One region of the Spiribacter onubensis genome, then DNA from elsewhere that is predicted to be linked to it. Evidence: predicted binding sites of a transcription regulator. Region 1 holds the regulator's gene; each other region holds the start of a gene.

Evidence for each region. The regulator sigma-54, encoded in region 1, starts transcription at its own class of promoters, with help from an activator protein. The targets are predictions, from matches to a motif close to TGGCANGNTNCNTGCTT.
Region 2: urtA (urea ABC transporter substrate-binding protein) is a predicted target of sigma-54. The motif match lies at 4,123-4,139, and genes of this name have one in related genera.
Region 3: glnL (nitrogen regulation protein NR(II)) is a predicted target of sigma-54. The motif match lies at 4,951-4,967, and genes of this name have one in related genera.
Region 4: exaC (acetaldehyde dehydrogenase ExaC) is a predicted target of sigma-54. The motif match lies at 3,407-3,423, and genes of this name have one in related genera.

What each region holds. Positions count from the first base shown of each region.
Region 1 covers NZ_JBAKFI010000003.1:92,484-99,653, forward strand. Annotated here, with positions in the region: gene rapZ (RNase adapter RapZ) at 1-411, opposite strand, end outside; gene V6X63_RS06520 (HPr kinase/phosphorylase) at 402-872, opposite strand; gene V6X63_RS06525 (PTS sugar transporter subunit IIA) at 869-1,345, opposite strand; gene hpf (ribosome hibernation-promoting factor, HPF/YfiA family) at 1,351-1,677, opposite strand; gene V6X63_RS06535 (RNA polymerase factor sigma-54) at 1,699-3,162, opposite strand; gene lptB (LPS export ABC transporter ATP-binding protein) at 3,224-3,955, opposite strand; gene lptA (lipopolysaccharide transport periplasmic protein LptA) at 3,952-4,476, opposite strand; gene lptC (LPS export ABC transporter periplasmic protein LptC) at 4,460-5,017, opposite strand; gene V6X63_RS06555 (KpsF/GutQ family sugar-phosphate isomerase) at 5,018-5,992, opposite strand; gene V6X63_RS06560 (calcium/sodium antiporter) at 6,006-7,073, opposite strand; gene V6X63_RS06565 (ABC transporter ATP-binding protein) at 7,094-7,170, shown strand, end outside.
Region 2 covers NZ_JBAKFI010000002.1:177,674-184,843, forward strand. Annotated here, with positions in the region: gene urtC (urea ABC transporter permease subunit UrtC) at 1-1,048, opposite strand, end outside; gene urtB (urea ABC transporter permease subunit UrtB) at 1,052-2,674, opposite strand; gene urtA (urea ABC transporter substrate-binding protein) at 2,746-4,059, opposite strand; gene ureG (urease accessory protein UreG) at 4,253-4,879, opposite strand; gene V6X63_RS04295 (urease accessory protein UreF) at 4,905-5,585, opposite strand; gene ureE (urease accessory protein UreE) at 5,578-6,042, opposite strand; gene ureC (urease subunit alpha) at 6,052-7,170, opposite strand, start outside.
Region 3 covers NZ_JBAKFI010000002.1:423,211-430,380, reverse strand. Annotated here, with positions in the region: gene glyS (glycine--tRNA ligase subunit beta) at 1-1,830, opposite strand, end outside; gene glyQ (glycine--tRNA ligase subunit alpha) at 1,827-2,732, opposite strand; gene glnA (glutamate--ammonia ligase) at 2,991-4,406, shown strand; gene glnL (nitrogen regulation protein NR(II)) at 4,983-6,038, shown strand; gene ntrC (nitrogen regulation protein NR(I)) at 6,038-7,170, shown strand, end outside.
Region 4 covers NZ_JBAKFI010000001.1:373,920-381,089, reverse strand. Annotated here, with positions in the region: gene gluQRS (tRNA glutamyl-Q(34) synthetase GluQRS) at 1-180, opposite strand, end outside; gene V6X63_RS01915 (pyridoxal phosphate-dependent aminotransferase) at 229-1,401, shown strand; gene V6X63_RS01910 (DUF779 domain-containing protein) at 1,398-1,751, opposite strand; gene exaC (acetaldehyde dehydrogenase ExaC) at 1,828-3,348, opposite strand; gene V6X63_RS01900 (sigma-54-dependent Fis family transcriptional regulator) at 3,562-5,445, shown strand; gene smc (chromosome segregation protein SMC) at 5,532-7,170, shown strand, end outside.

The DNA.
Region 1 (7,170 bases):
CACGGTGAGATCGGCCCGCTCATGCAGCGGCATGAGCCGCTCGCGCTCGCCCTGGATGGCCTCGGCCAGGGGCAGGTCGGGACCACTCAGCGGATGGCGTCGGCGGGTCTCCGAGAAGCGCTTGAGCAGGGTGGCGTCATCGGCGTCGAGGAAAACGATCTCGGCGTTCAGGCCCCGTTCCCGCAGACCGTCGAGAATGCTCGGGAATCGTGTCAGTGAGACTGGACGGTTACGGGCATCAATGCCGACGGCATAGCTCTCCTCGCCGCCGGTATCGGCGATATGACGGCCGAAGGCATCCAGCAGGTCCACTGGGAGATTGTCGATGCAGTAGAACCCCGAATCCTCCAGCGTGGCCAGTGCCACGCTCTTGCCCGATCCGGACAGACCGCTGACGATGATCAGCCGCATGCCGGCGCCTCCGGGCGCGGCTGCGTCGTCCGGCCGCCCGTGGCGATCACTTCCAGCAGGGCGGACAGCGGCCGCTCGGGTACGACCGCCATGCGGGGGCAGGGCACTCCGTGGATGCGGATTGACCGCCAGTCGGCCTCGGTACTTGCCGGGAGCGGTTCGTCGACGAGGTCGACCACCCGATCGACGGTTGCGGATCGGGCGAGCGCCCCGTCACCGAAACACGCCGCGACATCGATCAGGCCCGGGCCACGCAGGCAGAGCAGCCCCGCGCCGGCCGCCGGCGCGCTCCCCACCAGCGTGTCGTCCAGTCGCTGGATGTCCACGGCGTCGTCAGCGACCAGGCGATGCCCGGCATGGATCAGCGCCAGTGCGGTGTCGCTCTTGCCGCTCCCGGCCGGGCCGCGCAGGAGGATGCCCATCCCATTCACCAGGACCAGCGTGCCGGGGATCAGGCTCATCCGTCGGGCGCCCCGCTGCGCCAGCCGCAGACGCTGTCATAGAGGTCCTGGTCGCTCTGGCAGGCGCGCAGTCCTGCGCACAGCGCCTCGTCGCGGAACATCTCCGCCAGTCGCGAGAGGATGCGCAGGTGCTCGTCGTTGCTGTGCTCGGGCACCAGCAGCGCGAACAGCAGGTCCACCGGGCGACGGTCGGCCGCGTCGAAGTCGATGGGCTCGGCGAGCCGGAGAAGCGCCGCCCGCGGCTGCTCGATATCAGGGCTGCGGGTATGCGGCAGCGCGACACCACGCCCGAGCCCCGTGCTGCCGAGCCGCTCGCGGACGATCAGACCCTCGAAGATGCTCCGGGTGGTATCCGGATCGGCATCGGTGTCGGCCATCAGCTGTTCGCTGAGGCATTCCAGCGCGCGCTTCTTGCTGGTGACCGTGACGCCGCAGCGTGTCCGGGCCGCCGTGAGCAGTGTGGAAAGATCCATGGTGATCAGGGTTCCAGTGTTGGTCCGACCCGGCCTTCCTCGCGGTGATGATCGGTGCGCTTCTCCTTGTGCTTGACCACCTGGCGGTCGAGTTTGTCGATCAGGGCATCAATGGCGGCGTACATTTCCTCCGACGTCGCCTCGGCGAAAAGCCGTGCCCCGCTGACGGCGAGCGTGGCCTCCGCCTTCCTGGTGTTCTTCTCCACGGTCAGGATGACGTGTACATCCACCACGTTATCGAAGTGACGCTCGAGCCGCTGGAACTTCTCGTCGACATAGCCGCGGAGTGCATCGGTAACGTCGACATGATGGCCGGTGACATCGATTTTCATGGTCTCTCCTTTATTGTCGAATCAGACCAGGCGTTTGCGATCCGTTGACGAGGCGATGCCCATGACCTCGCGGTACTTGGCCACGGTGCGCCGGGCAACGTTGATGCCCTCCTCCCGGAGGATTTCGGTAAGCCGCGAGTCGCTCAGCGGGCGCGCCGGATCCTCGGCGGCCACGAGCCGCCGGATTCGCGCCCGGATGGCGGTGGCCGAGCACTCGCCGCCATCGGCGGTGGGGACATGGCTGGAGAAGAAGTGCTTGAACTCCAGTGTCCCCTGCGGTGTGCGCATGTACTTGCGCGAGGTGATGCGCGAGACCGTCGACTCGTGCATGTCGATGGCCGTCGCCACGTCACGCAGCACCAGGGGCTGCATGGCCTCCTCGCCATGTTCCAGAAAGCCCTGCTGACGCTCGACGATGCACTCGGCCACCTTCTGCAGCGTGTCGCTGCGGGACTGCAGGCTCTTGATCAGCCAGCGCGCCTCTTGCAGATGCTGACGCAGGAGGCTGTTGTCGGCGCTCGTGTCACCCCGTCGCACCAGGCTGGCGTAGTAGTCGTTGACGCGGATCCGGGGGGAGGCATCGGGGTTGACCTCCACCTCCCAGCGGCCGTTGATGCGGTGGACGAGGCAGTCGGGGATGACGTATTCCGTTCGGGTTTCGCCAAAGCCTGAGCCCGGGTGGGGGTCGAGTTGCTGGATGAGCGACAGGACGCCGGCCAGCACCGTTTCATCGATACCCAGTCGGCGACGCAGCGTGGCGTGCTGCCCCGGGCCGAGCAGGCTGAGATCCTCGGCAATGGCCAGACGGGCTACGTCCCGGCAAGGCGTGTCCCCGGGCAGGGCATCGAGCTGTATGCGCAGCGCTTCCCGGGCGTCGCGGGCGGCGACGCCCACCGGATCCATATGCTGGATGACGGCGATGACGGCCTGGATGTCATCCAGTTCGACTTCTTCGTCATCGGCCAGCGCCTCACGCAGCTCCTCGGATGACTCCGTCAGGTGGCCCTGGTCGTCGAGGGCGTCGATGACCGCCTCGGCAATCTGTCGATCGCGGTCGCTCAGGCTTGACATCTCCACCTGCCAGTGGAGGTGATCCCGCAGCGAGGCCTCCGGGCCCGCCTGATTGTCCAGCAGGCTGTCGCGACGCGCCGGATCCGGTGCGCTGAAGCTGGTGGCACCCGCGGCCGGGTCCTCCCAGCGCTCATCGATTGGCATATCCTCGCCGAGCCGGGAGGCGTCGGCCGCGTTCGACCCCAGCGTGGTCTCCGACGGATCAATGGCCGGCGGATCCACCGCGGCCGTTTCATCGTTAGGGAAGGCGGACTCGGCTTCCTCCTCGGCCTCGAGCATGACGTTGGATTCGAGCGCCTCGCGGATCTCCAGATTGAGTTCGGCCGCCGGCAGCTGCAGGAGGCGGATGGCCTGCTGGAGTTGCGGCGTCATGGTCAGCTGCTGGCTGACCCGGAGTTCCAGGGATTGCTTCATCGTCACCTGTGCCCTTTATTGGTCTTCCAGAGTAACGCCGCCAATGGATCCCTCGCCAGTACTACAGGTGGAAGTCTTCGCCCAGATAGACCGCACGCACCTCGCGGTTTTCGAGCACGGCCGTGGCATCGCCCTCCGCGATGACGCGGCCCGCGCTGAGAATGCTGGCCCGGTCTACGAGAGCGAGGGTCTCACGGACGTTATGGTCGGTGATCAGGACACCGATGCCGCGCCCGGAGAGATGCCGCACGATGGATTTGATGTCCCCCACGGAGATCGGATCGACACCGGCAAACGGCTCGTCCAGCAGGATGAAGCGCGGGTTGGCGGCGAGGGCCCGGGCGATCTCCACACGGCGCCGCTCGCCACCGGAGAGGCTGGCGCCGGTCTGATCCCGCAGATGGGCGATGTTGAACTCTTCCATGAGCGCGCTTGCCTGACCCTCGCGTTCGATCCGGGTCAGCTCGCGACGGGTCTCGAGCACGGCGAGCAGGTTGTCGATGACCGACAGGCGCCTGAAGACCGAAGCCTCCTGGGGGAGATAGCCGATCCCCAGGCGTGCCCGGGCATGCATGGGAAGCGACGTGATGTCGGTGCCATCCAGCTGGATCTGACCGCTGTCCGCCCGGATCAGGCCGACGATCATGTAGAAGCTGGTGGTCTTGCCGGCCCCGTTGGGCCCCAGCAGTCCGACGATCTCGCCGCTCTGCAGCGCGATGGAGACATCGTCCACGACCCGACGGCCGCGGTAGGCCTTGCCGAGGCCACTGGCACGGAGTTCGCTGCCGCTCATTGATCCCCTTCCGGTGCCGGCAGCACGCGGACGTTGACCCGCCCGTCTCCGCCTCCGGCGCCTTCAGCGACGGTTCTGTCCTCGGCCGGATAGTGTGTGATGGTCTCCCCGGTGACGGTGTTGTCGCCCTGCCAGAGTCGTGCACCCTCGAGCAGGATCAGCCGTTCCGGTCCGCTGGTGAAATATTCCATGCGTGGGGCTTCAGCATGTCGGGATGACGCATCCGGCAGCGTCTCTCGGTAGGTGGCGGGAACGCCCTCGACGACTACCCTCTGCAACTGACGGTGGGCGTCGACAAAAGCGCGCATCACATCACCGGTGATCCGCAGCGAGCCGCGTGTCAAGACAACATCACCCTTGTAGACGCTCCTGCCCGACGCATCATCGACTTCGGCACTGTCAGCTTCCAGCTCCACCGGTCCACGATCGGGTGAACCCGGCGTCTGAGCATGAGTGACCGCCAGGACGGCGGTGATGGAGATCCATGCGACGTGACAAAGAAGCTTATTTCGAAGCCGCATCGTATCGTCCTCTTGTGTTTTCAAGCAGTTGGATACGCTCTTCGTCCAGCCAGGCGCGTGCTCCGATACCTTCCACGCGGTAGCCAGGGCCGACAAGCGTAACGGCCTGATCTGTTTCCGCATATCGCTCCGGAATCTGTAGATCCAGCCGCTGGGTTTCAAGACGGGTTTCTCCGTCGGGGCCGAGGCGCCTCATGACTACGTCCCCGGTGAGTCGGGCGCGTGTTTCGTCTGCCCAGCTTCGTCCACGGACAGCCTCCCCAAGCCATGGAGGACCAGTCTCGGTCGTTACATGCCACTCTGGCGCATCCAGCTGCCAGAAATCTTCGTTATCGTAAAATCGGGCTGCCGGTGAGCGGATCTGCCATGCGACGCGGCCGTCGATATCTGTTGCGGTAATCTCGATCGCTCGAGCATAGGCTGTGAGTGCTGGTCCTGCTGTTTTGTCTGGCGAGCCCACCTCGTCCTGTTGAATGAACAGTTGCCAGACCAGCAGGTAAGCGATTCCGATTGCTGCAATCGAGATGACGATCCGGCGCACTCAGACCACCCCGGCGCGCAGGAGATCGTGCATGTTGAGCGCACCGGCCAGGCGGTCATCCGGGCCGGTGACCAGCAGCGCGTTGATACTGTGTCGCTCCATGAGCGCCAGTGCCTCGGCGGCCAGCCGATCGCTCTCCACGGTGCGCGGCGCGGCGGTCATCACATCGCGTATCGGCGTCCTGTGCACATCCACCCCCTCGTCCAGCGCCCGGCGCAGATCGCCGTCGGTGAAAATGCCGATGACGCGGTCATCATCGCTGGTGATGGCGGTCATCCCCAGGCCCTTGTGCGTCATCTCCAGCAGGGCTGCGGCCATCGGGGTCTCCGGCCCGACCCGGGGAATGGCCTCTCCGGTGTGCATCAGGTCCTCAATGCGCAAGAGCAGCCGCCGGCCGAGCCGACCGCCCGGATGTGAATGGGCGAAATCCTCGGCGGTAAAGCCACGGGCATCCAGCAGGGCGATGGCCAGCGCATCGCCCATGGCGAGTGCGGCGGTGGTGCTGGCGGTGGGCGCCAGCCCCAGCGGGCAGGCCTCGGCGTCCACGCTGGCATCGAGGTGGACATCGGCGGCCTGGCCGAGGGTTGATTCCGCATTGCCGGTGATGGCGATGAGCGGCAGCCGTCGACGCTTGATGGCCGGCAGCAGGCGGTTGATTTCGTCCGTCTCGCCGGAGTTGGACAGCGCGATCACGATATCGCCCCCGGCGATCATGCCGAGATCGCCATGGCTTGCCTCCCCCGGGTGGACGAAGAACGCCGGCGTGCCGGTACTGGCCAGCGTGGCGGCCAGCTTGCCTGCGATATGCCCGGATTTGCCCATGCCCACCACAACGACATGGCCGCGGCCATCGAGCAGAAGCCGGCAGGCACGGGCGAACGGCTCGCCGATGCGCTGCGCCAGCGCGGTGACGGCGGCGGCTTCGGTGTCGAGCACCGCCCGGCCCAGCCGACAGAAGTCTTTATCCGCAACCATGTGTGCTCCGCTTTCAGCCCTGCATCACGAACAGCATCACCTGATAGGCAATGAACCCGCTGAGCAGGATGCCGCCTTCCAGCCGGCCGAGGCGGCCGCTCTTCCCGACGAAAAAGCCAATGACCGCGATGGCCAGCATGAACAGTGTCATGATGCCGTAGTCGCGGGCCAGACTCACGCCGTTCACGGCGAACGGCGCGATGACGCCGGCGATTCCGAGTACGGCGAGAAGGTTGAAGATGTTGGATCCGACGATATTGCCCACGGCCAGTTCATCCTCGCCGCGGCGGACGCTGGCGATGCCCGCGGCCAGTTCGGGCAGGCTGGTGCCGACCGCGACGATGGTCAGGCCGATCACCAGGTCACTCACGCCGAGCTGGCTGGCGAGTGCCACCGCCGCCCAGACCAGGATGCGCGAGCTGACCAGCAGGACGATCAGCCCCAGGGCAACCCGCAGCATCGCCCGGCCCACCGGCATGTCCTCCGGCAGGGCCGCCGCGATTTCGCGGGCCATGACATCGCTCTCGCCAGCGGGCCGACGCGCCTGGCGGGCCATCCATGCCAACACCGCGACCAGTCCGCCGAGCAGCAGGACGCCGTCGAGACGCGACAGGGCGGCGTCGGCAAGCAGTATGGCGGTGAAGGCAACCACGACCATGAGCAGCGGGAACTCCCGGCGGAGGATGCCCGAGTGCATGGCCAGCGGAGTGACCAGCGCTGTGGTGCCGAGGATCAGTCCGACATTGGCCACGTTCGAGCCGAGGGCGTTGCCCAGCGCCATGCCCGGCGTGCCATCCAGTGCGGCGATGGCCGAGACGAGCATCTCCGGCAGAGAGGTGCCGATACCGACCACGGTCAAACCGATGAGCAGGCTGGAAACGCCCAGGTGGCGGGCGAGGGCCGAGGCGCCCTCGACGAAGAAATCGGCACTCCAGGCCAGCGCGGCAAAACCGACCGCGAGGATGATGAGCAGAACCGGCAGTGACATGGGTGGGATCGGGCCCCGGCGCAAAAAGGCCACGATACCGTATTTGACCGGCTGAATGCCTTGGCGGATACTCGCCGGCGATTGATCGGCCATCCATCAGCGAAGCCATCCGCATGCCAGCAACCCAGTCCACGGGCGAGTCCCGGGCCCTGATTGACATACGCGACCTGTCCTTCAGTCGTGGCGGCCG
Region 2 (7,170 bases), on a different contig from region 1:
GCACGAACAGCCACAGCTCCGCCAGCAAGGCGGTGAGCAATGTCTGGGCATAGTTCACCAGGGCGCCACCAAGTGCCGCGCCGTAGAGCGTACCCCGGCCGCCGACCGCCACCCAGACCACCGCCTCAATGGAATTGAGCGGCGAGAACTCGCTGGGGTTGATGATGCCGACCTGGGGCACATAGAGCGCACCCGCCAGCCCCGAGAGCATCGCGGAGACCGTCCATACCCAGAGCTTGTAGCGGTCGGTGCGATACCCGAGGGAACGGGTCCGCGGCTCTGCATCACGGACGGCCGTCACCACCCGGCCCAGCCGGGAGCGGACGATCATCCGGCAGATGAGGTAGCTCACCCCGAGCGCCAGCCCCGAGGCCATGAACAGCGCAACGCGTGTCCCCGGTGCCGAGATGCTGAAACCCAGAATGTCCTTGAAGTCGGTCAGACCGTTGTTGCCGCCGAAACCCATCTCGTTGCGGAAGAACGCCAGCATGAGCGCGTAGGTCATCGCCTGACTGATAATCGACAGGTAGACGCCGGTCACCCGTGAGCGGAATGCGAGCCAGCCGAAGACAAAGCCCAGCAGCCCCGGCACGGCCAGAACCATCAGCGCGGCAAACCAGAAGTGGTCGAAGCCGTACCAGAACCACGGCAGCTTCTCCCAGCCCAGGAAAACCATGAAGTCGGGCAGTACCGGATCGCCGTAGACGCCCCGGTCACCGATCTGGCGCATGAGATACATACCCATGGCGTAGCCGCCGAGGGCAAAGAAGGCGCCGTGGCCGAGACTCAGGATGCCGCAGTAGCCCCAGACCAGATCCAGCGCCAGCGCCAGAAGGGCGAAGCACAGATACCGCCCCATCAGCGTGACCGCATAGGTGGAGACGTGAAATGGCGAATCCGCCGGCACCATGAGATTGAGCACGGGCACCACCACGATCATCGCGGCGAGGATACCCAGCAGGATGCGCCCGCCGAGGTCACCATGCAGGAGGCGCCGATGGGGCGCCTGGGGGATCAGCCGGGTCGCCGTGATTTCATTGGCCGCCATCGGTCAACCCTCCGCCGCGGCACGGCCGCGCTGCGGAAAAAGCCCCTGCGGGCGCTTCTGGATGAACAGGATGATGAACACCAGCACCAGCACCTTGGCGAGCACTGCCCCGGTCTGGGGCTCGAGGAACTTGTTCAGCACCCCCAGCGAAAGACCGCCGACGAGCGTGCCCCAGAGGTTGCCGACGCCACCGAAGACCACCACCAGGAAAGAGTCGATGATGTAGCCCTGGCCCAGATTCGGCCCGACATTGGTGAGCTGGGAGAGCGCGACGCCAGCGAGACCGGCGACACCAGCGCCAAGACCGAAAGTCAGCGCATCGATGCGCGCCGAGCTCACGCCGACCGCCCTGGCCATGGCGCGGTTCTGGGAAACGGCCCGAACCCGCAGCCCCAGTGTCGTGCGCTTGAAGATCGCCATCAGTCCGAGGAAGACGAGCAGAGCGAAGGCGATGACGTACAGCCGGTTGAGGGTCAGGCTGAACGCGGCATTCACCTCGATGGAGCCGGCCATCCAGTCCGGTGTGCTCACCCGCCGGTTCAGCGGCGAGAATACGGTCCGCACCAACTGCTGCAGGATCAGGCTGAGACCGAACGTGGCCAGCAGCGTCTCCAGCGGACGGCCATAGAGGAATCGAATGATGCCCCGCTCAATGGCCACGCCAAAGCTGCCAGCCACCAGGAAGGCCGCCGGGATGGCGACCAGGATCGAGTACTCGATGTGATTGGGCATCAACTGCTGGACGACATAGGTGGTGTAGGCGCCCAGCATGATGAGCTCGCCATGGGCCATGTTGATCACGCCCATGACACCGAAGGTGATGGCAAGCCCGAAGGCCGCGAGCATGAGCACCGACCCCATGGACAGGCCGAAGAAGACCTGTTCGGCAAACCCCCAGAGTTCACGCCTCTCCTCGATGCCCGCGAGCATCTGCGCCGCTTCGGCGCGTACCGCCGGATCCGGATCATCGTTGGCAAGCGTGCGGACCTCGTTGCGCACCCGATCCGCCAGCGAGCCGCGGAGCGACTCGAGCGCCAGCAGCCGGTCGGCGGCCGCCTCGGATTGGAGGCGTGACAGACCCAGCACGAGCGCCATATCACGCCGGATATCCGCGCGCGGCTCCTCGTCAATCAGCCCGCCAATCTGCTCGGCAATCGCCGGATCGGGATTGTCCAGCAGCTGACGGACCGCCTCACGACGGACCGACGGATCATCGCTGGTCAGACCGCTGCGCGCGAGCAGATCCCTGACTTCGCCGCGAATCGCGTTATTGATCACGACCCGCCGCACCTCGTACTGGGTTGCGGCGCCCGCCGCCTCGCCGGTGACCGGGTCCGTCAGGGCAAACCCGTCATCAGTCGCCTCCGCGAGCACGACGTCACCCTCGATGACGCGAAAATAGAGGCTGCTGTCGAGCAGTGCCTGAAGGATGGTTGTCGCCCGCGGGTGGCCGCTCGCGGCAATGGCACGCGCCGCCGCCGCCTTGTCGTCGAAGCTCCGCGCATTGAGCGCGGCCACCTGCTCGGCAAAGGCCGTATCATCCGACGCCGCCTGGACCGTCGCGCAGACCGCGCAGGCCAGCAGCAGGCCGGCCAGAAGCCGCCAGTAACCCGGGTTTCGTTGCATGATTCGCTTTCCTGAAAGGCATGCCCCGCCGGCTGACGGGGCATGCGTTCACATCGAGGCGAACGGCCGGCTCAGTCGCCGTAGTTCTGACCGGAGCACTCGCCGGTCTCGACGTTGTAGTTGCCGCATAGCAGCGGTTCACGCCAGCTCGCGATGATGTTGGCGCTCTCCGGCAGGTAGTCCGACCAGGCGTCACCAGCCACCTCGCCGGCTGTCTCCCAGACCACCGCAAACTGGCCGTCGGGCTGGATCTCACCGATCATGACCGGCTTGGTGACATGATGGTTGGGCATCATGGTGGCGAACCCGCCGGTCAGGTTGGGCACCGTCACGCCAATGATGGCCTCCTTGACTGCATCCACGTCCGTCGTGCCGGCCCGGCGAACCGCCTCGACCCACATGTTGAAGCCGATGTAATGGGCCTCCATCGGATCGTTGGTCACGGCACCGGTGTCGCCCTTGAACTCGTGCCAGGCCTGAATGAACTCGAGGTTCTCCCGGGTCGGCGCGCTCATGAAGTAGTTCCACGCGGCGAGATGCCCCACGAGCGGCTCGGCGTCAATGCCGGCGAGTTCCTGCTCACCCACCGAGAAGGCCACCACGGGGATATCCGCCGCCGACACGCCCTGGTTACCCAGCTCGGTGTAGAACGGCACATTGGCATCACCGTTGATGGTGGAGACCACAGCGGTCTTCTTGCCCTGGCTGCCGAATTCGCGGACCTCGGAGACGATGCTCTGCCAGTCGGAGTGACCAAAGGGCGTGTAGTTGATCATGATGTCCTCGGCGGCCACCCCGTGATCCATGAGGTACTGCTCGAGGATCTTGTTGGTGGTGCGCGGGTAGACATAGTCGGTGCCGAGCAGGGCCCAGCGCTCCACGCCGACCTCGTCCATGAGATAGTCCACGGCGGGAATGGCCTGCTGGTTGGGAGCCGCTCCGAGGTAGAAGACATTCTCGGACGACTCTTCACCCTCGTACTGGACCGGATAGAACAGCAGTCCGTTGAGCTCCTCGAACACCGGCAGCACCGACTTGCGGGATACCGAGGTCCAGGTGCCGAACACCACGTCGACTTCGTCATCCTCAAGCAGCTGACGCGCCTGCTCGGCAAAGCGCGGCCAGTCCGAGGCGGGATCGACCACCACGGTCTCGAGTTCACGCCCGAGCAGCCCGCCCTCCTCGTTCTGCTGCTCGACCAGAATCTCGATGGTTTCCTTGAGTGCAGTCTCGCTGATCGCCATGGTGCCCGACAGCGAATGCAGCACGCCGACCTTGATCGGGTCGTCCTGCGCCACCGCGTTACCGCCGGCCAGACCGCTCAGCGCCAGTGCCCCGGCCGCGGCCGTCGTCACCACCCGGCGACGTAGCGTATTGAGATTCATCATCGGTTAACCCCCTGTCAGTGGAAGATTCCGGCCGCCATATCGCGGACCGTCACTGTTGCTTTGCAGCATGCGTGCCAACTCCGCAGAGTCCCCGGCCATGCCCTATGGCGATGGTGACGGAGGGGTGGGCTCCGCTCCCCCTCCCTCGGGTGGTGCAATGCACAGCGCCGATTCACAAATCTGGTGCGGCTCAGGCCACCGCCTCGCTCAGCATTCCTTCCCGAAGGATGAAATCGATGACGGCCTCGACTCCTTCCCCCCCGGCGATGCTGGTCATCAGGAAGGGGGCCTCACCGCGCATGCGGCGACTGTCCCGGTCCATGACCTCTAGGGATGCCCCCACCTGCCGGGCCAGGTCGGTCTTGTTGATCACCAGCAGGTCCGAGCGTGTGATGCCCGGACCGCCTTTGCGGGGGATCTTGTCGCCCGCCGAGACATCGATGACGTAGACGGTCAGGTCGGATAGCTCCGGGGAAAAGGTCGCCGAGAGGTTATCCCCGCCGCTTTCGATGAACACCACGTCGAGATCGGGGAACTGCTGCTGTAGATCGGCCACTGCAGTGAGGTTCATGGAGGCATCCTCGCGAATCGCGGTGTGCGGACATCCTCCCGTCTCCACACCAACGATCCGGCCGGCCGGAAGCGCCTCATGGCGGGCGAGGAACTCGGCATCCTCGCGGGTGTAGATGTCGTTGGTGACGACCGCGATGGACAGGCGATCGCGCAGGGCCCGACACAGCGCCAATGTAAGCGCCGTCTTGCCCGAGCCCACCGGCCCGCCGATGCCTACGCGCAGAGGGGATGCATGCTTGATCATGACGTGAAGCTCCGTTTTCGGTGATTCAGCTGCGGAAAAGTCGTGTGTACTGGGTTTCATGCCAGCTACTCGCCATTGCGAGGCCGGGCGTGGTCGCGCCGATTTCCTCGTCAGGGACTGCGGTGGCCGAGTCGACGGCGCCCGGAATGGCCTCGGCAATGACGGCGAGGGCACGCTGTCCATCGCTCTGGCCAAGCGGGATCAGCTTGATCGCGGCCGCCACCTGGTTCTCGCACCATGCCCAGGCATAGGCCCGGCAGGCCACGTCCACGGGGATACCCCAGGCATGCGCCGCCAGCGCGAAGGCAGTCGCGAAGCTGACGGCATGACGCCGGTCGAGCACCGCCGCCGATTCGATGCCGAGCCCGTCCAGCAGACGGGCGAGGGCCCGGCCGATCTGGATATCCTCGGCCCTCAACTCGGCACTCTCCCGGGACGCCAGCAAACGGGTGGTCCATGCGGTCACGGCATGATCATCCCCTTGTGCCCAGGCCCGATGGAGACGGCGAAGGACGGGCAGATCGAGACCGGCAAGTCCCGCCTCAAGCTGCCCGCCCACCCACTGCTGCAGACTCTCGGTGTCGGCGACCCAACCCGATTCGATCGCTGTCTCCAGGCCGGCGGAATAGGCATAGGCACCCACCGGCAGTGATGGGCTGATCAGCTGCCAGAGTCTCAGCTCGCCGATGGCGGTCAAGTCATTCATGGTGGTGATGCGCATGACCATGGCCGTGGCCATAGGCCCCGGCCTCGGGCTGGAACGGTCGATCCTCATGGATCACGGACAGGCCGAGCCCCCTGACCATCTCATCGAGCACATGATCCCGCCGGTAACGCAGCCAACGCCGGCCGATTTCCAGCGGCATATGCCGGTTGCCCAGGTGATAGGCGGCCCGCATCAGCTGCCAGGGATCCTCGTCGTGGACGGTACTGACCGGCTCAGGCGCCGCCTCGACCCGGACCACCCGCCCCTCGGCGTCGGCGAGCCTGTCGCCATGGCGAAGCACCGGGCCGCCACGCGGGAGCAGCACGCCCGCCTCACGGCCATCGGTGAGCGTGGCACGGAACCGCGTCCGCTCACGCTGGGCAATGGTGAGCACCAGGACCCCCTCCACGGGCGTGTCCTCCGCCAACTCATCAATGCGTGTCTCAAACTCAAGCATGCCCAACCCCTAGAACAGGAAATAGCGCTGTGCCAGCGGAACGACCTCTGCCGGCTCGCAGGTCAGCAGTTCGCCATCGGCCCGCACCTCATAGGTCTGCGAGTCGACGCTGACCTCCGGCTGCCAGTCGTTGAGCTTCATGTCCTGCTTGCCGATGCTGCGGCAACCGGCCACTGCGATCGCCCGCTTGGCGAGGCCGAGCCGCTCGGCGACGCCCGCCTCCACGGCAACCCGCGAACAGAAAGTCACCGAGGTTCGGCCCACGGCTCCGCCGTAGGCGCCGAACATGCCGCGGTAGTGCACCGGCTGGGGGGTCGGGATCGAGGCGTTGGGATCTCCCATGGGGGCGGCGGCGATCAATCCCCCCTTGACGATGACGCCAGGCTTGGCGCCGAAGAAGGCCGGCTTCCAGAGCACCAGATCCGCCAGCTTGCCCGCCTCCACGGAGCCCACCTCATGCGAGATGCCATGGGCAATGGCCGGGTTGATCGTGTATTTGGCCACGAAGCGCCGGGCCCGGACGTTGTCGTTGCGGTCGTTATCCTCGGCGAGGGGACCGAACTGGACCTTCATCTTGTGCGCCGTCTGCCAGGTCCTGGAAATGACCTCGCCGACCCGACCCATCGCCTGGGAATCCGATGCGATCATCGAGAACGCCCCGCGGTCATGGAATATGTCCTCGGCGGCAATCGTCTCGCGGCGGATGCGCGACTCGGCGAACGCCACATCCTCCGGGATCGCCGGGTCGAGGTGATGACAGACCATGAGCATGTCGAGATGCTCATCAATGGTGTTGCGGGTGTAGGGCCGGGTGGGGTTGGTGGACGACGGCAGTACATTGCTCTCGCCGCAGGCACGGATGATATCCGGTGCGTGACCGCCGCCGGCGCCCTCCGTATGGTAGGTGTGGATGGTGCGCCCCTTGAACGCGGCAATGGTGTCCTCGACGAATCCCGATTCATTCAGCGTGTCGGTATGAATGGCCACCTGGATGTCGTGCTCGTCCGCCACGGTGAGGGCGTTGTCGATGGCAGCCGGCGTGGTACCCCAGTCCTCATGCAGCTTGAGCCCCATGGCACCGGCCGCGATCTGCTCGTGCAGGGAATCCGGGAGACTCGCGTTGCCCTT
Region 3 (7,170 bases), on a different contig from region 1:
GAGCCGCCCCTCATCCACGTCATGTGCGGGTTCGTCCCCCGCCTTCCGCAGGATATTCCGAATCCGCTTGTTGGCGGCGGCAAGGCTGCCGGCCGCGGGTAGCCGCGCGAAGTCCTGACAGGCTCGCAGGCGCCGATCGAAATCCAGTGGTTCGATATCCTCCAGATCGAGGACCGAGCGCACCGCCTCGAATAACTCCACCCCATAGCCGGCCTCCTGGTAGAGGCCGCGCAGCCGCTCGAGGCTGAATTCCACCAGCGATTCGACCTGGGCTGTTGCGTCAAGCCCATCGGGCTGGCGCTCGGCGGCGTCGCGGAACAGGGAGGCCAGATTGATGGCATGCCCGCCCTCGATGAGACTGCGCAGCAGCCCGACAGCGGCACGGCGCAATGCGAACGGATCCTTGGCACCTGTCGGCGCCTTGCCGATGGCGAAGATGCCGGTCAGCGTGTCGGCACGTTCCGCGACCGCCAGAAGACGACCCAGCGGCGATGCCGCCACCGCATCACCGGCATATCGGGGCCGGTAGACCTCGTCCAGGGCGATGGCCACGGCATCGCGCTCCATGTCCTCGCGCGCGTAATAGCGGCCCATGACGCCCTGTAGTTCGGGGAATTCGTCGACCATCTGCGTCAGCAGGTCGGTCTTGGCCAGTCTGGCCGCCCGCGCCGCGTCTGTGCTGTCCGTCTCAAAGCGGTCCGCATAGGCGGCCGCCAGTCCAGCAACACGCTCTGTCTTGTCGGCGAGGCTGCCCAGTTCCTTCTGGAACACCACGTTCGCGAGGTCGGGCAGCCGTGATGCCAGTGTCCGGGCGCGATCCTGATCCCAGAAGAAGGCCGCATCCGCCAGGCGTGGCCGGATCACGCGCTCGTTGCCGGCGATCACGCGGGCCGGATCACGGCTGTCGATGTTGGCCACCGTGATGAACCTTGGCAGGAGGCGGCCGTTGGCATCGCGCACCGGGAAATAACGTTGATGGCCCTGCATGCTCGAGATCAGGGCCTCGGGCGGCACTCGCAGGAAGCGTTCATCGAAGCTGCCGGACAGGACCACCGGCCACTCCACGAGCGCAGTGACTTCGTCCAGCAATGCCGCCTCGATAACCGCATGGCCCCCGATTTTCTCGCCCTCGGCGCGCACCGCCTCATGGATACGATCGCGTCGCTCGATCCGGTCCACAAGCACATGGGCCGCACGAAGCGCCGATCGGTAATCCCTTGCATGGTCCAGGGATACGGGTGCTGGATGGTGAAAGCGATGTCCGCGGCTTTGCCGGCCACTGTCCACGCCGAACAGGGTGGCCGGCACGACCGATTCATCCAGGAGCAGAACCACCCAATGGATCGGACGCACGAACTCCGCCGTCTCATCTCCCCAGCGCATGCGCTTGGGAATCGGGAGACTGGCCATCGCCTGTTCGATGATCTCCGGCAGCAGCGCCTCCACGGGTTGACCCGGCTCGGTACCGCGATGGACCAGCCAGGCACCGTCGTCATTCTCAAGGCGTTCCAGGACGTCCAGGTCGACACCACAGGAACGCGCGAACCCCTCCGCGGCCCGGGTCGGATTGCCTTCCGCGTCGAATGCAACGGCAACAGCAGGGCCCCGGCGTTCGAAATCGCGGTCAGGCTGCCGCCGCGCGATGGCCTCCACTTCCACCGCCAGCCGCCGCGGGGCGCCGAGCGCCGAAACACCGCTATACGTGATGCCGGCTCGATCGAGGCCGGCGGTCACGGCAGCGGCCAGGGCATCACTCAATCGGTCAAGGGCGCCGGGCGGCAACTCCTCGGTGCCGAGTTCGAACAGCAGCGAGGCGCGGTCTTCCGTCATGCCACACTCCTGTCGCCGCCGGTGGATCGGCAAAGCGGGAAGCCGAGCGCCTCCCGGGCATCGTGATAGGCCTGTGCCGACGCCCGCGCCATGTTGCGCACCCGCAGAATATAGCCCTGCCGTTCCGTGACCGATATGGCGTGGCGCGCGTCAAGCAGGTTGAACGTATGCGAGGCCTTCATCGTCATTTCATAGGCCGGCAGCGCGAGACCCTGCTCCCCGAGACGCAGCGCTTCGCGTTCGCAGGTATCGAACCAGCCGAACAGGCTCTCCACGTCGGCTTCCTCGAAGTTATAGCGAGACTGCTCCCGTTCATTCTGCAGATAGACATCGCCATAGGTGACCGGACCATCAACGCCCTCGGTCCAGACGAGATCGAAGACGCTTTCCACCTCCTGCAGATACATCGCGATCCGCTCGAGGCCATAGGTGATCTCGCCCATCACCGGCCGACAATCCAGTCCGCCAGCCTGCTGGAAGTAGGTGAACTGGGTAATCTCCATGCCGTTGAGCCAGACCTCCCAGCCCAGGCCCCACGCCCCCAGCGTGGGTGACTCCCAGTTGTCTTCCACGAAACGGATGTCATGGACGAGCGGATCAATGCCCAGCGCCTGCAATGATCCCAGATACTGCTCCTGGAAGTCTGCCGGGGAGGGTTTCAGGACCACCTGGAACTGATAGTAGTGCTGCAGGCGGTTGGGGTTCTCGCCGTAACGCCCGTCGGTGGGGCGGCGGGACGGCTGTACATAGGCGGCCCGCCAGGGCTCCGGTCCGATTGCGCGCAGGAAGGTGGCCGGGTGGAATGTCCCGGCACCCACCTCCATGTCCAGCGGCTGCATCAGCACGCAACCCCGCTGCGCCCAGTAGTTCTGAAGGGCGAGGATCAGGTCCTGAAAGGTCATTGATTCTCCAGCGAATCCGCGAAATGCCGGGCAGTATAGCCCGGCCAGGCAGGCGCTGTCAGGCATGCTCCCACCGGTCTATGCACCGTTACGGTGCATTCCATATGCGTTGCGCCCTTTATTGGTGCAGCTATTGCCATTCCGGTGCCATAGCAGCGAAGGTAAGGCCTGTTTTGGTGCGCTTCGCCCAGGTTGGCATGGAAACTGCTTCCCCCACGGGGGCAAAACTTTTGGTTCGATATCACTGGAGGCCGAATAATGGCTAAAACCGCCGATGACGTGCTTGCGATGATCAAGGAGAACGAGGTCCGCTTCGTGGATCTCCGGTTCACCGACCCCAAGGGTAAGCAGCAGCATGTGACCCTGCCCGCTCACGCCGTGGATGCGGACTTCTTCACCGAGGGCAAGATGTTCGACGGTTCCTCGATCGAGGGTTGGAAGGGCATCAACGAATCCGACATGATCATGATGCCTGATCCTGAGACGGCGGTCCTCGACCCGTTCTTCGATGATTCGACCCTGATCCTGGTCTGTCAGATCATCGAGCCCAACACCATGCAGGGATACGGACGCGACCCGCGTTCCATCGCACAGCGGGCGGAGGCCTACCTGCAGTCCACCGGCATCGGTGACGTGGCCTACTTCGGCCCCGAGAACGAATTCTTCGTGTTCGACGATGTCCGCTGGGGCACCGACATGAGCGGGTCGTTCTACAAGATCGACTCCGAGGAGGCCGGCTGGAACACTGAAAAGGTCTATCCGGACGGCAACATGGGCCATCGCCCGGGCGTCAAGGGCGGTTACTTCCCCGTCCCACCGGTGGACAGCCTGCATGACATGCGCTCCGCCATGCTTGAATGCCTGACGGACATGGGCATGGAGACCGAGGTGCATCATCACGAGGTCGCGACGGCGGGCCAGTGTGAGATCGGCGTCGGTTTCAACACGCTGGTGAAGAAGGCCGACGAGGTCCAGACCCTGAAGTATGTCGTGCACAACGTGGCCGCTGCCTATGGCAAGACCGCCACGTTCATGCCCAAGCCCGTCGTCGGCGATAACGGCAGCGGCATGCACGTCCATCAGTCCATCGGCAAGACCGGCGAGATGCTGTTCGCCGGAGACCAGTATGGCGGCCTGTCGGAAACGGCGCTTTACTACATTGGCGGCATCATCAGGCACGCCAAGGCGATCAACGCCTTCGCCAATGCCTCGACCAACAGCTACAAGCGGCTCGTGCCCGGCTTTGAGGCTCCCGTCCTGCTGGCCTACTCCGCGCGTAACCGTTCGGCATCCGTCCGTATCCCGTGGGTCTCCAACCCCAAGGCACGGCGGATCGAGGTCCGCTTCCCCGACAGCACCGCCAACCCCTATCTCTGCTTCGCGGCGATGCTGATGGCCGGCCTCGACGGCATTCAGAACAAGATCCATCCCGGCGATGCCATGGATAAGGATCTCTACGATCTGCCGCCCGAGGAAGAGGCGGAGATCGATAAGGTCGCCTTCTCGCTGGAGGAAGCGCTGGACGGCCTCGACAAGGACCGCGAGTTCCTCAAGGTCGGTGGTGTCTTCACCGATGACGCCATCGACGGCTACATCGAGATCAAGCGCGAGGAAGTCCAGCAGCTGCGGATGACCACCCATCCGGTGGAGTTCGACCTCTACTACAGCGTCTGATCCGCGTCGAGGCGATTCGCCAATCGATCAGAGACCCCCGCTTCGGCGGGGGTTTTTTATCTCTGGAGTTCCACTCTCTACCCGACTTCCGGCTCCCCAGGTCATGCAAGACGTGGATCGACCGCTGTTCCGGCCGGGGTTGATCCCTGGCCGTGCCCTGTCGCTCCCGTCGCCTTGTCCCGGGCTCGCGCGGTGCGCGAGGCGCTTCATGCGGTGGATGACCCACCGAAACGCGCCCCGAGTTCGCCCGGGACAAGGAGACGGGATCGACAAGCCATGACACACCACCAGATCCTGGGCTTATCGGCTCCCTATCCGTCCACCGGGCGATCTTGAGACGCCGATCGGTGTGTTATCCACCGCGTTCCAAGCCCCGCGTCTCGCGTGAGTCCGGGGGAAGGGGCAGAGCCGGCACAGCACCCTGCACGGGGGACGGGTGGGGAGCCGATACGGCCTGGGGCATCGCACCAAAATGGTGCGTTATGCCGCCGCAGCGCCTACACTGGACCCGCCGTTGAGCCCATATCCGAGAGGCCGAATGGACTGGCGTGTTTCTTGCTTCAAGCGAGTGCAATGATGAACGAAGCCCCGACTGCCGATGCCAGCGAAATTCTCGACAGCCTCACCCGGGCGGTGGTGGTCATCGACGCAGAGCGGCGGATCACGCGGATGAACGCGGCCGCCGAGTCACTGCTGCATGTCAGCAGTCGGCAGGCAGTCGGTGAGCGGCTGACACAATTGGTGCCGGCGCTGGCCGTACTGGCTGATCCTGTTGGACAGGCGCTCGCCGAGGGTGCGAGTTACACGGAACGTGAAATGCGTCTGGCGCTCGGGCCCGAGCGCACCATTACGGTTGACTGCGCGATCACGCCCCTCGATGGTGCATCCAGTCTGCTTCTCGAATTCGAGCAGCTTGACCGCCATCTGCGGATTTCCCGCGAAAACCGCCTCATTGCACAGAACCAGGCGATCCGGGAGTTGATCCGGGGGCTCGCCCACGAGATCAAGAACCCGCTGGGCGGGCTGCGCGGTGCCGCACAGCTGCTGGAAGCGGAACTCTCTGGCGATGATCAGAAGGAGTACACCCGGATCATCATCAGCGAAGCGGATCGCCTGCGCACGCTGGTGAACGGTCTGCTGGGGCCGGAATCGCGGATTGAGCATGCGCCGACCAATCTGCATGAGGTGGTGGAGCGGGTCCGACATCTGGCGGTGGCCGAGGCGCCGGCCGGAGTCGAGATCCAGCGGGATTACGACCCGAGTATACCCCTGCTGCCGGCGGCCGGTGACCAGCTGATCCAGGCCCTGCTCAATCTCGTGCGCAATGCCCTGCAGGCCGTGGGTGACTCAGGGCGGATCACCCTGCAGACCCGCAGTCACAGGCGCTTCACCATCGGCGATCGGCAGCATCGGCTGGTGGCACGTGTGGATGTCATTGACAACGGCCCCGGCATCGCGCCCGAGCTACAGGATCAGATCTTCTATCCCATGGTCACGGGTCGCCCCGAGGGGAGTGGCATCGGCCTGCCGATCGCCCAGAACCTGGTCAATCAGCATGGCGGTCTGATTGAGTGCACCAGTGAGCCCGGTCGTACCGTATTCACCGTCTGGTTACCGCTGGAGGAAGCTTGATGGCCGATTCGACGACTGTCTGGATAGTCGATGATGATCGCTCCATTCGCTGGGTGCTGAAGAAGGCGCTGGAACGGGACGGATTGAGCGCCGTCGACTTCGAGACCGGCGAAGAGGCCCTCATGGCCCTGGAGCGTGATCAGCCCAATGTGCTGATCACCGACATCCGTATGCCACGACTCGATGGACTGACCCTGATGGGTCGCTTCCATGAGCACGACCCGGAGCTGCCGGTGATCGTGATGACCGCGCATTCCGATCTTGATGCCGCGGTGTCCGCCTACGAGGGCGGTGCATTCGAGTATCTGCCGAAGCCGTTTGACGTGGAGGAGGCGGTTGACCTCGTGCGCCGTGCGGCCGCCGCCGCGCGCAGCAGTGGGCCGCCCGAGGGCCGACGTGAGGATATGCCGGAGATCATCGGCGAGGCGCCGGCCATGCAGGAGGTATTCCGGGCCATCGGCCGGCTGTCACGTTCGAACATCACGGTGCTGATCAATGGCGAGTCGGGGACCGGCAAGGAGCTGGTCGCCGGTTCCCTGCACCGCCACAGCCCACGCGCTGGCAAACCCTTCATCGCCCTGAATATGGCGGCCATCCCGCGGGATCTGATGGAATCCGAGCTCTTCGGTCATGAAAAGGGTGCATTCACCGGCGCCCACCAGGTCCGTCGCGGCCGCTTCGAACAGGCCGATGGCGGTACTCTATTCCTGGATGAAATCGGCGACATGCCGGCGGAGCTGCAGACGCGGCTATTGCGTGTGCTGGCGGACGGCGAGTTCTATCGGGTCGGAGCGCACACGCCGATGCGCGTCGATGTTCGGATCATTGCGGCCACGCACCAGAATCTTGAAGCGCGTGTCGCCGAGGGGCGGTTCCGCGAGGACCTGTTCCACCGTCTCAACGTCATTCGCATCCACTGCCCGGCACTACGGGAGCGATGTGCCGACATCCCCGCGCTGGCGGACCATTTCCTGCACCGGGCCGCCCGCGAACTCAATGTCGAACCGAAACAGCTCACCCGCGAGGTCGAGCATCGTTTCCAGACACTGCCCTGGCCGGGCAATGTCCGCGAGCTCGAGAACACCTGTCGCTGGCTGACCGTGATGGCGAGCGGTCGTGAGGTGCAGATGGA
Region 4 (7,170 bases), on a different contig from region 1:
TATGTCCGCTGCCGCATCGGCGCGGGCACGGCCGCTGTCGACATCGTCGATGCGCAGCCGCCAGGTCCCGCCGGCCGACCGAGCATCGAGGTAGCTGGCCAGCGCCGCGATGACCGATCCGCGGTGCAACGGACCCGTCGGGCTGGGGGCAAACCGGCCAACATACGCATTGCCGCTCATCTGCGGCATCATAGCGTATTGTCTTCAGGCCGACTTCCCGGGGTTATCGTGACGCTCCCGACGCTATCCGCCCGCAGTCATCGCATTCAGCCGTTTCATGTCATGGCGTTGCTCGCCCGTGCCCGGGAGCTTGAGGCGCATGGCAGGGATATCGTGCACATGGAGATCGGCGAACCGGATTTTCCCACCGCCGAGCCGGTCCGGATTGCCGGTGAGCAGGCCCTGACCCAGGGACATACCGGCTATCTGCCGGCGGCGGGTCTGCCAGCGCTGCGCGCGGCCATCGCCGGGCACTATCGGAGCCGCTACGGACTGGCCATTGATCCCGGTCGCATACTGATTACGCCGGGGGCGAGCGGGGCGTTGGTGGTGGCGCTCGCCATGCTGGCCGATCCGGGTCGCAATGTCCTGCTGCCGGACCCGGGATATCCCTGCAATCGCAATTTCGTCGAGCTGGTGGACGCGGTACCGCGGGCCGTTCGGGTGGATGCCGGGACCGATTATCAGCTCACGCCGGGGTTGGCCGCAGACGCCTGTGATGACAGAACCGCCGCGATGCTGGTCGGCTCGCCGGGCAATCCAACCGGCACCCTGGCCAGCGCGGCAGACCTTCAGGGGCTCGCGGCGCTTGCGCAGCGGCGCCACATCGGTCTGATCGTCGATGAGATCTACCACGGCCTTCACTACGGGGCTGATCCCGCCCAGGCGCTGGAGCATGCGCCGGACGCCACAGTGGTGAACAGCTTCTCGAAGTATTTCGGCATGACCGGATGGCGGCTGGGCTGGATGGTCGTTCCGCGGGACTGGGCGCCGGTTGCCGAAAAGCTGATGCAGAATCTGTTCATCAGCGCCTCAACCCCGGCGCAGTATGCCGCGCTCGCCTGCTTTGACGAAAAGGCGCTGGAGATTTTCGAATCCCGACGGGCGGCATTCCGCCAGCGCCGCGACTTCCTGCTGCCAGCACTGCGATCGCTGGGCTTCCACATACCGGGCGATCCCGCGGGTGCGTTCTATCTCTACGCGGATGTGTCGTCGCTGTGCGATGACAGCTTTGCGTTCGCCGAGGATCTGCTCGAGCAGGCCGGCGTTGCCGTGACACCCGGGCTCGATTTCGAGCGGACCGCTCCGCAGCGCCATCTGCGGTTTGCCTATACCACCGATACCAGCCGCCTCGCTGAGGCGCTGGAGCGTATCCGCGGTTTCCTCGCCGCCGGCAGCTAGCCAGACGCCGGAATGCTGCAGACCTCGGAGCGGGTCAGGAAACGCTTGCCCTCGGGGGCCTCGAGGGAAAAGCCGGAGCCGCGTCCCTCGATGACGTCGATGATCAGATTGGTATGGGCCCAGCGCTCGTACTGCGCTCCGCCGATATAGAAGGGCTCGCCGCCGATGTCGCCGAGGTAGACGTCATGTGCGCCGATGCGGAATTCATCGCGGGGGTAGCACATGGGGGCGCTGCCGTCGCAGCAGCCACCTGACTGGTGGAACACGAGCGGGCCGTGGCGTTCACGCAGCTCGGCAATGAGTGCCTCCGCCGCCGGGGTTGCGCTGACCTGGCTTGTGGCTTCCGTCATGATTCTCCTCCCTATTGGAAAACGGGGGCGGCTGCATAGATCAGCAGCCGTCCCCGTTGATCCGGCCGTCAGACGTTTAGAAAAGTCCCATCGGAGCCTGACTATAACTGACCAGCAGGTTCTTGGTCTGCTGATAGTGGGCCAGCATCATCTGATGGTTCTCGCGGCCGATGCCCGACTGCTTGTAGCCACCGAACGCCGCATGCGCGGGGTAGAGGTGGTAGCAGTTGGTCCAGACCCGCCCGGCCTGAATACCGCGGCCCATCCGGTAGGTGGTATGGGCGCTGCGCGACCACACGCCGGCACCCAGGCCATAGAGCGTGTCATTGGCAATCTCGAGCGCATTGTCCATGTCGCTGAAATCCGTAACCGACACCACCGGCCCGAAGATCTCCTCCTGGAAGATCCGCATCGAGTTGCGGCCCTCGAATACCGTAGGCTGGACGTAGAAGCCACCCGAGAGATCACCGCCGGGCTCGAGCTGTTCGCCACCGGCGAGCACCTTCGCGCCTTCCTGCCGGCCGATGTCGAGGTAGGCCAGGATCTTCTCGAGCTGATCGCGCGAGGCCTGAGCGCCCACCATCGTGTCGGTGTCCAGGGGGTTGCCTGTCTTGATGCGGCCGACGCGATCCAGGGCGGCGTCCATGAAGTCGCCGTAGAACGACTTCTGCACCAGCGCCCGCGACGGGCAGGTGCAGACCTCACCCTGGTTGAGCGCGAACATGGCGAAGCCTTCCAGCGACTTCTCGCGGAAGCCGTCGTCCGCAGCGAAACAGTCGTCAAAGAACACGTTGGGGGATTTGCCACCCAGTTCGAGCGTCACCGGGATGATGTTCTCGGAGGCGTACTGCATGATCAGCCGGCCGGTGGTCGTCTCACCCGTGAACGCCACCTTGGCGATGCGCGGGTTCGAGGCGAGGGCCTTGCCGGCCTCGGCACCGAAGCCGTTGACTACGTTGAGTACGCCGGCTGGCAGCAGATCGGCGATCATTTCCACCAGCAGCAGGATGCTGGCCGGGGTCTGTTCCGCAGGCTTCAGGACGATGCAGTTGCCGGCGGCCAATGCCGGCGCGATCTTCCAGGTCGCCATGAGGATCGGGAAGTTCCAGGGGATGATCTGCCCCACCACACCCAGTGGCTCGTGGATGTGATAGGCCACGGTATCGTTGTCCAGCTCGCCGATGGTCCCTTCCTGGGCGCGGATCACGCCGGCGAAGTACCGGAAGTGATCAATGGCCAGCGGGATGTCAGCCGCCAGTGTCTCACGTACGGGCTTGCCGTTCTCCCAGGCCTCGGCCACCGCGATCTTCTCGAGATTCTCCTCCATGCGGTCGGCGATGCGGTTGAGGATCACCGCGCGCTCGGCGACCGGGGTTTTCCCCCAGGCGTCCTTGGCGGCGTGGGCGGCGTCCAGGGCGAGCTCGATGTCGGCGGCCTTGGAGCGGGGAATGCTGCAGAAGGTCTGGCCAGTGACCGGCGTGGGGTTGTCGAAGTATTCCCCATCCACCGGGGCCTTCCACTCGCCACCGATGAAGTTGCCGTACTGGCTCTTGAAGCTGACGATGGCATCGCTGCTTCCGGGGTTTGCGTAGATCATGCTTTCTCCTCCGTTATTCATCCTGTCGTTCCCCCGAATGGGGCGACGGCCGATAACGTCGCAAGATCCGGGCCAGTATGGCGTGCCAGTACCTATCCCCTTGTCATGAGCGTTTTTTGAGGCGATCCTCTTGGCGAAACGGGCCGGAAAGAGTCCGCAGGCAATGTGCCGAGTTGGGACAACCTGTTGCAGAATGCGACAGAGGAGGAGGCCATGGACGATCGGCCACTGAGCGGCCGTGAGGAGCTGGTGGACGTCCGTCGCCAGCTACTGGCGGGTGATGTCTCCCCGCCTGGTGCCGCCGATGGGGTCGGGGCCTCCTGGCAACGGGTCCAGCGTGCGGGTCTCTCGCCGGGGCTCTGCGCGGCCGACGCCATGCTCGATGCGGTGTCGCTGCAACTTGCCCGTGAAGAGAACGAACGGCTCATCGCCTTCGCCCTTCCGGAGCTGGAGAACCTCCATCAGCAGATCGCCGGCAGCGGTAGCGCGGTGCTGCTGGCTGATGCCGATGGGGTGATTCTCGAGCGCCAGGGCGATCCGGGTTTCCGCGAGCGCAGCCGTCAGGTGGCGCTCTCGCCCGGTGCGTGCTGGGGGGAAGGGGCCCGGGGCACCAACGCCATCGGCGTCGCTCTGGCCGAGGGGCGCTGTGCCTCCGTTCACGGGCCCGAACACTTCCTCGAGTGCAATACGTTCCTGACCTGTGCGGCAACGCCCATCCGTGATCCGGGCGGCGGGATCATCGGCCTGCTCGATGTCTCCGGTGATCAGCCGGCGCGACAGCTCCATGCCCTCGGGCTCGTGCGCATGGGTGCCCGGATGATCGAGAACCGCATGCTGGCGGCCGAGTTCCCGGAGGCCATCTATCTGCATTTCCATGCCCGACCAGAGCTCTTGGGCACCCTCGGCGAAGGGATCGCCGCGGTGGATGGGGACGGTCGACTCCTCGCCCTCAACGCGGTGGCCCGCTCGCACTTCGCCAATCTGGCGCCGGGGACCGGGTTCGAGGCCCTGTTCGAAGGCTCACTGGAGCACCTCCTGCGGGGTGACTCGATCTCGCAGATGATCCGGACAACCACCGGAATCACGGTCTGTGTCCGGGTCATCAAGCCTCAGCAGCACGGTGCCGCCCATTCCGTCCACCTCGCGGATGCCGGCCACGCACGCAGCCAGGATCAGTTCAGCGAGCTGCATGCCGGTGATCCCGCGGTCGCGGAGACGCTGCAGCGGGCGCAGCGCGTATTCGCACGTGGGATTCCGTTGCTGATCGAGGGGGAGACCGGGACCGGCAAGGAGTGGGCCGCAAGGGCGCTGCATGCGCTTGGTCCGCGGTCCGACGGACCACTCGTGACCGTGAACTGTGCGGCGATTCCTGAGGGACTGGCCGAAGCGGAGTTGTTCGGTTATGTCCCGGGCGCCTTTACCGGCGCCAGTGCCAGTGGCGCCGACGGGCGTGTCATGGAGGCCAACGGCGGGACGCTGTTCCTCGACGAAATCGGTGATATGCCGCTGGCGCTGCAGACCCGACTGCTGCGGGTCATCCAGGAGCGCAGCGTTCTGCCAGTGGGCGGGGGCGCACCACGCGAGGTGGATTTCTCGTTGATCAGCGCCACCAACTGCGATCTGGCCGCGATGGTCGCCGAGGGACGCTTTCGTGCCGATCTCTACTACCGTCTCTGCGGTCTGCGGATCCAGTTGCCATCGCTGCGCTCGCGGGCGGATCTGGCCGGCTTGATTGATCGGTTCATCGCCGATGAAGATCCTCAGGCAGCCCTGTCAGCGGTCGCCCGGGAGAAACTGCTGGGCCACCACTGGCCGGGTAATCTGCGCGAGCTGCATAACGTGCTGCGCACGGCCATTGCATTGCGCGAGCCGGGCAGGCCCATCGACATCGCCGATCTGCCGGAAACCCTCATGGCGAATACGGCACCGGTGCCGCTCGATGTCGGTGGCGCGTCCGATGATCTGCGGGCCGCCGAACGGCGCTGCATGGAGGCGGCGGTCGCAGCCCATGATGGCAACTACAGTGCCGCGGCACGTTCGCTTGGCATCAGTCGGAGCACGCTCTACCGCCGCCTGGGCCGCGGAGACAACGGCTAGCGGAGGCATTCGACACCGCGGCATTTCCCAGTGACCGCCAAAATGGGTATTTTTGACGCTTCAGCGCGGGATGGCCACAAGCGTCAATGCGGCTCAGCAGAATCCGCCTCAACGGCTTCAAATCGTTCGTCGACTCCACGCCGGTACCTCTCCCCGGGGGGATAACGGCCATTGTCGGCCCGAATGGCTGCGGCAAATCGAATATCATCGATGCCGTGCGCTGGGTGATGGGGGAGAGCTCGGCGAAGCATCTGCGTGGCGGCTCCATGGCCGACGTCATCTTCAGCGGCTCCGGCAGCCGCAAACCGGTCGGCCAGGCCAGTATCGAGCTGGTCTTCGATAACGCCGACGGCAGCCTCGGCGGCCAGTACGCGGCCTTCGCCGAGATCGCCGTCCGCCGTCAGGTCAATCGCGACGGCCAGTCGGTGTACTACCTGAACGGCAGTCGTTGCCGACGACGTGACATTACCGATGTATTCCTCGGGACCGGCCTGGGGCCCAGGAGCTACTCGATCATCGAACAGGGCACGATCTCCCGTCTGATCGAGGCCAAGCCCGAGGAGCTGCGTGCCTATCTCGAGGAGGCGGCGGGCATCAGCCTTTACAAGGAGCGTCGACGGGAGACCGAACGACGCATGCGCGATACGCGCGAGAACCTCGAGCGTCTGGAGGACGTCCGTGATGAGGTGAGCCGGCAGCTGGACAAGCTCTCCAAACAGGCGGAGACGGCGGAGCGCTACCGCGGACTCAAGGACGAAGAGCGCCAGCGTCGCGCCCAGCTGCTGATCCTGCGAATCCGAGGACTTGAGGCCGAGCGCGCCAGGATCCAGTCGGAACTCGTCGAACGCAATAACGCCCTGGAGGCCCGGCTCGCGGAACAGCGCCGTTGCGAGCGTGAGATAACGTCCCTGCGGGCCAGTCAGTCCGAGGCAAGCGACCGGCTTAACGCCATCCAGGGACGGTACTACCAGCTTGGCTCGGATATCGCGCGCCTGGAGCAGCGCATCAGCCACAACCGGCAGATCCGCGAGGATAGCCGGCGCGAGCTGACCCGCATCGGCGAGTCCATCGCCGAGAACACGCAGTCGCTCGAGCAGGATCGAGAAAAGCAGCGCGTTCTCGATGACCGGCTTGCCACCCTGCAGCCGGAGCTTGCCGAGGCCGACGCCGCACTCGGGCAGGCCGATGCGCTTGTGGCGGAAGCGCGCCGTCGGATGGATGAGTCCCGGGCGGCGCGTGATGCACTGACCGACGAGCGCGTCGATGCCGAGCGTCGCGCCCAGGTGGAGCGTACCCGAATCGAGCAGCTCGAGGCACGGCAGCTCGATCAGCAGCGGCGCAGTGAACGTGTGGCCGGTGAACTTGCGTCGCTGACGGAGGCTGATACCGCGCCGCTGGATGCCCTTCGGTCGGCCATTGACGGGCTGATGGCCGAGCGGGCGGATCTGGATGAGCGGATCGAACGCCTGCAGGTCGACATCAGCGACCGACGGAACGAGCGCGACGAAGCAAGCGAGCGGCTGGCCTCCCGTCGCACTGAGCTCGGCGAGCAGCAGGCGCGTCTGGCCTCGCTGGAGACCCTGCAGGAGGCGGCGCTCGGCGCCAGGGAGGATGTCGCCGCCTGGCTCGCCCGATTCGACCTGGATCCCGGCCGTCGGCTCGCCGATCGACTGGATGTCGAGCCCGGCTGGGAACTTGCGCTTGAAATGGTGCTTGGCGAGGCGC